One region of the Entomomonas moraniae genome, then DNA from elsewhere that is predicted to be linked to it. Evidence: riboswitches for the same ligand, from Rfam matches in the RefSeq annotation. Region 1 holds a riboswitch; the other holds the start of a gene.
What was found. A riboswitch is a leader RNA that binds a small molecule or an ion and turns the genes downstream of it on or off. The one in region 1 is predicted to bind cobalamin.
Positions count from the first base shown of each region.

Region 2: it holds a riboswitch for cobalamin, as region 1 does, so the genes downstream of both, DM558_RS03320 (TonB-dependent receptor plug domain-containing protein) here and DM558_RS06445 (energy-coupling factor ABC transporter permease) in region 1, are expected to answer to the same signal.

Region 1 is NZ_CP029822.1:1,339,717-1,342,897, reverse strand. It holds gene DM558_RS06455 (DUF4279 domain-containing protein) at 237-665, opposite strand; gene DM558_RS06450 (DUF4279 domain-containing protein) at 674-1,084, opposite strand; cobalamin riboswitch at 1,231-1,401, shown strand; gene DM558_RS06445 (energy-coupling factor ABC transporter permease) at 1,520-2,251, shown strand; gene DM558_RS06440 (energy-coupling factor ABC transporter substrate-binding protein) at 2,248-2,538, shown strand; gene cbiQ (cobalt ECF transporter T component CbiQ) at 2,525-3,181, shown strand, end outside.
Region 2 is NZ_CP029822.1:692,397-695,577, forward strand. It holds gene DM558_RS03315 (autotransporter outer membrane beta-barrel domain-containing protein) at 1-510, opposite strand, end outside; cobalamin riboswitch at 1,233-1,425, shown strand; gene DM558_RS03320 (TonB-dependent receptor plug domain-containing protein) at 1,585-3,181, shown strand, end outside.

The sequences.
Region 1 (3,181 bases):
GTCGTAAACTTAGGTTCACTAATAAAAAAGATATTAGAAGTGAGCACTCTACTAATCATAGCACTTAGTTTTCTAGATTCCTGAAATGGAAAAACAACCAATGATTGACAAATTAGCCTGTATAGTTAAAAAATACTTGGCTTGAGGGTGTAATTTCTATTGAAGCCAATGAGATGGCTCTTAAGTATTGGCAGTAAGAAGTTTACGGTGTTTATATTAAGCCTAGGATCAATTCATTAGATAATGTATTGATCAAACATAATTTTTGCATAAATATCGTTAATAAATGTCAGTGTTTTATGGTCAAAGCCTTTAGCAGGTTTTAACCCGCATTTGTCTTCATTTTTCATTTTAATGATTATTCGAAACTCATGGTTCGTATTATATTGTTTTTTTAGTGATCTAATGATTTCTTTTTTGTCTGCTAATAATGAAATGAGTTGGCTGAGCTGATCGTTAATATCATGTGAGATTTCCTCTGGTGTTTCTATTATCCAGCTAGTTGCATTAGCTTTTTCGTTGTCATTGTTGATTAATGGTTGATAGGGTTTAACGTTTGATGGTTGTAGTTCTAATAAATTACTTATAAGGGTTGTATTTAAATCATGGGTATAAATTAAAAAGCAAACTTTAACAGTGGCGGAGGTTGCGAAAGGATCTTCCATTAAGTTACCTACGAGTTAATATAAAAATCTATGTCTATTTCTGCCTGAATTGAGTTAATAAAGGCAATACTACTTGTTTCAAAATAAATACTGGGTATTTCGCTGTTTTCAACGTATACAAAAAATCCAAATATGAAATTAACATCATGTAACTGCTGTTTAATAGCTAATAATTTATCTTCTTTTCCTTTAAGTAACACTATTATCTGATTTAATGAATCGTTTATATCCATTGAATCTTTCCTTGTAGGGCCTAACTCCCAGCTCGTAAACGTGTATTTATGTGTATTGTTTTGACTTATTGTATTTCCTTTTATACGCGTTTTTGTGGGCTGAATATTTAGTTGTTGACTAATTAAATCTGTATCAAATCGATCAGCTGTAATACGAAAAGTTAAACCAATATTAGTTTTATCCATAGTTCTTCAGCTATATAGAATATTAGAGTATCACTTTAGCATAGAGAGTTATTTAAGGGTATGAGGTATTAAATTTAACCAACTCATTACCTACATCAATACTTCACCACTTTTATATTTACCCTTATATAAAAACAGCATAAACTCTTAACTAACGGTAATCAAACATAGCTTAATTGCTAGGAAGCAGGTGTGAATCCTGCGCAGCCCCCGCTGCTGTAAGGTGGACGAATCTGTCATGACCACTGAGGAAACTCGGGAAGGGACGGATGAGAATGAAGCCAAGCCAGAAGACCTGTTTGATTACCTAGGATACCTCCTTCGGTGGGAAGGGTAGTCTATCGATGAAATATTTCTCCCTTTTTTTATTTCATATGTATAGCCTTATTAACACCGAGTTAGGTGTATATGTCTCTGACAAATAAGGTTATTACGATGAAAATCAAGCTCAAGCCTTTGTCACTAGTAGCCGGGGCGGCATTACTGACTCTCTTTCCTCAACAAGCGTTTGCTATGCATATTATGGAAGGTTTTTTACCGCCTGTTTGGGCGGGTGCGTGGTGGCTTATTTATGTTCCTTTTTTGATTTTAGGGCTTTTTCAGCTAAAGAAAATTTCTGCAACGGGGACGGATAAAAAAATATTGTTAGCTTTGTGCGCGGCATTCGTATTCGTATTGTCTTCCTTAAAAATGCCTTCTGTTACGGGGAGTTGTTCTCATCCTACAGGGGTTGGCTTAGGGGTAGTCATGTTTGGCCCTTGGGTTATGGCTGTCTTAGGGGGAATCGTATTATTATTTCAAGCTTTATTTTTGGCGCATGGTGGGCTTACTACTCTGGGTGCCAATGGCATGTCGATGGCTGTGGGTGGTCCGGTTGTAGGTTATGCGATTTGGAGAATAGCTAATCGATTAAAAATTCGCAAAGATGTGGGTGTTTTTCTCTGTGCTTTTACAGCTGATATCGCGACGTATTTTATTACTTCTATTCAATTGGCTGGGGCCTTCCCCGATCCTCAATTTGGTTTTATGGCCTCAGCCGCTAAATTTATGGGTATTTTCTGTTTAACTCAAATACCAATTGCAATTGCTGAGGGCTTGTTAACAGTAATTGTTTATAACATTGTGGTTGATCGTAAGATTGCACCGGCGGAAGGATTTGTGAGATGAAAAAGAATTTAATACTGTTAGCGATAGTGATCGTGATGTGTTTAATCCCATTTTTTATGCCTACCAATAAGGGGGCTGAGTTCGGCGGTTCAGATGATCAAGCGGAAGGTGCTATTAGCCAAACACATCCTGATTATAAACCTTGGTTTTCTTCTTTCTTTGAACCTGCCAGTGGAGAGATAGAAAGTTTATTATTTACTTTGCAAGGCTCTTTGGGAACCGGCGTTATATGTTATATCTTAGGCTATTACCGTGGTAGAAGGCTAAAAGATAATGCTAGAGATTGATCATTATGCCTATCAAAGCCGCTGGCGCACAGTAAACCCTTTGTTTAAAGCGGCGGCTTATATTATTTTATTATTGATAGCGTTGTGTACTTTTTGGTGGTTACAGATTGTTATTTTATTGGTCTTAGCGCCTATTAGTTGTTATGTCACTCGCATCTCTTTGGGTAAATATTGTAAATGGATGATGGTTCCCTTTTCTTTTTTATTGGTCAGTATGCTGGGTATTTTAGTGTCATTTGCTTGGGAAGCTAACTCTTTATTGGTCAGCTTCCCCGTGGGTTCGCTTTATATCGGTATTAGTGCTGACTCATTGGCTGTTGCTCAGAACGCTTTCTTTCGTAGTCTCTCTTGTTTGGCGGTTACTTATTTATTTGTATTAACAACACCTTTTGATCAGTTGATTTATATTGGTAAAAAACTGCGCGTTCCCAATGTTTTGTTAGAGACTATTTTGTTGACTTACCGCTTTATTTTTATTTTTTTAGATGAAGTTGTGGCTATCAAGCGTGCCCAAACTTTACGTTTTGGTTATATCTCTATGGCAACGAGTTATCGGTCATTGGGGATGTTAATTACGATGTTATTTAGCCGAGTGTTAAGTCGTTATAGTCAAATGACAATAGCTTTAGAGACAAAGTTATTT
Region 2 (3,181 bases), 650 kb from region 1:
TGCACCATTTTTTCCTTCAACCGTCGTATAGCCACCTATTAAATGGCTATCTTTTATATTTGTAACAGAGCTGCTCCCATTGGTAACTATGCCACTGGCTTTTATTGTATCAGTTGTTAAACTAATATTAGATACATTGAGGTTCCCATTCGTATTTGAAACCATATAAGAAGAAAATGTCGAATTATTGCTTCCTTGTATAGATGTTCCATCAAGGATTAAGCTACCATTCGTCAATGATATGGCATTACCTTGCCCTGTCACAGAAATAGAGACATCATCTCCTGCCGTTACAGTGGTATTATTTCCTGTGATTTTTACGGTTGCTTGGCTTTGCGATGAGTTACTGAGCTCATACGCACCTGTTAACTGTTGAGAACCACTAGATATCGTTGCTGTTCTATTGGCTCCAATAGCAGAAAAAGCAACTGTATTAGATATAAATATTAAAGAAAAAGATTTTAAATACCTTTTAAACTTTAATGAACTATGGAAACGTTGTTTTTTCATTAAAATAACACCTTATACTGCTTGGCCTTTGCTTACAGCGATCTCGTTAAAAATTGATTGCTTTAATATTGATAGTGATATGAAACATAAAAGCTACTGCAGTGACTTATAGAACAAGCTAAATGTTAAGTTTAAGTTAGCTTTAAATAAAAGTTTCATATCTATCTTTGGAAATAATACAAACAAAAAATCAATTCATTATGATTAAATATGAGTATAGTTTTATAGGTGATAGGTGGCAATTAATAATTATAAATTTTAGATATAAATCACTTTATCTTAATTTGTTATTAATTAAACCAAGTGGTGATGACGTGTGTTAAAAAGTTATAGTTTGAGATAATTACAGATGTAAAATGATTAAGCTGAGCACGGGGTGATTTTTGTATGATAGGAGATGAGACTGCAAATGCCAATAGCGGAAATAATGTTAGCTTGAGTTTGCAATCCTAATTAGATAGTTTTTTGGTATATGCTCATCAAGGAGGTCTATGTCCACTGAACTGTCCTAGTTTAAGACTAATCATTTCAAATAGATGCAATTATAAAACATAGCACAAAATAACATTATGTTCTTAACAGGTTTTTAGCATCCTTGATTCTTGTGTTGGCTTTCTTTAATATTGTGTGCAGAAAATGAGTTAGTTAGCGTAGCCCAAAAGTTTACGTCCTAATATGATACTTTGACTTCGCTCAGTATCATAGACCTAAATGACTGATAGTATTTTCTTACGAATCTGTATTTAATACATTGAAGTGATTGATAAAAATGACTTCGGAAGTGAGGTGAAAATCCTCCGCAGCCCCCGCTGCTGTAATGCTGACGAACCTGTATATACCACTGGAGATTATTCTGGGAAGGAGCAGGTGAGGATGAGGCTAAGCCAGAAGACCTGTGTGAATACATTGATTTTTCTTCGGCGGGAAGGAAAACAGTAGTCTTTGTATAACCATTGTTATGATGGTTACATTCTATTTGTTACCTTAAAAAATCCTGCTTGTTTTGCAAGCGGGATTTTTTATTTTTACAAATACCGTCTGCTTGTGGTTTGGTAAATTACTAAGGATCATATTATGTTTACTAATAAGGCAGCTGTTATTAATGCAATGGTGTTAGTTTGTTCAAGTCCATTATGGGCGGAAGAGGTTAAACGCAGTGATGAGGATTCTCTATTGCTCGATCCTTTTGTTGTTAGTGCCTCAGCGCGTAATGAAGAGTTAAAAAAAGCGACAGCAATGGTGCAGGTAATCGACCAAGCACAAATAGCAAGATCCAGCGCATCGGATGTAACCAGTCTATTGGCTGAAAATGCGGTAGGATTTTTTAGTGAGTGGACGCCAGGGCAAACCTCTATCAATATTCGTGGTGCAGCAACAGACGGACAAGGTAAAGATTTTAAAAGCCAAGTGTTGGTCTTAATTAATGGTCGTCGAGCGGGAACAGCTAATCTCTCAAAAATATCTCCCAGCAATATTTATCGAATTGAAATTGTTAGGGGTCCTGCCTCGGTCATTTATGGCAGTCAAGCCATTGGTGGCGTGATAAATATTATCATGAAAAACGGCCATAATACCGAAGGAGGAAAGGTTACGCTTAAAGGTGGTTCTTTTGGTATGGCCTCTGGGAGTGGTGAATATGGTTGGCAAAGCAAAGATGGACAATTTACAGGTTTTTTTGGTTTTAATACAGCCACTCAAAATGATTATAAGGCGGGTAAGGGGGGAGGGACGCAGCACAATACCAGTTGGAAACGTCATGGTTTTGATGGTGCTTTAAGTTGGCAAGTGGATGAGGCTAATTTAATCGATTTTTCGATACTTAAAGATGGCGTTTATGATGTAGGTTTTCGTGGTTCATCAGCCAACTATTCAGCCAAAGAAGATCGTTATAATACTTCTGCTGATCTTATTTGGCATCATGGTACAGAGGATGATCGGCTGCGGTGGAAATTACATAATTATTGGCTTGAAGATATTGATGATTTCAAGTGGGCCTCTCCTCAAACTGCTAAAACTAGTCTAGATCACAATAAGCGTAAGCTAACGGCTGCTGGATTAAAGTTTCAACCAGAAGTTGATTTAACGAGTAGTAATACCTTGCTATTAGGGGTTGATTTTGAAAAAAATAAATTACGCTCAACCCGTCATCGTTTTGGATTAAATGGTGCACCCATGACGCAAGTAACGCCTTTTGATAATAATCAAAGGGAAAAAATGTATGGTTTATATTTTGAAGATGCACAGCGTTTTTTAGATGATCGATTAGTATTTAAAGCGGGTGCTCGTTACACGGATGGTAAAACCTATTATGACAGAACACCCTATTTGAAAAATCAGTTAACGGGTAGCACACATTATTATAAGACCACATGGAGTACTGGGTTAAATTTTGAAGCGACAGATTGGTTAAATTTAAAAGCCAGTATGGGTACAGGCTTTCGAGCGCCAACTGCGTCAGAGCTAGGGGCAGACTATACAACCTTAGCGGGCTCACAAATCTATGGCACACCTGGTCTTAAACCTGAAACTAACAAGCAGTATGAGTTTGGTGCTGTATTTTCTGGTAATAATTGGCTAGTTGATGTTGCTTATTTTGAAAATCGTATTAAAGATCGGATTATTACAAAGCCACGTAGCAACAATAGTAATATTTCTGATTATGTGAATAATT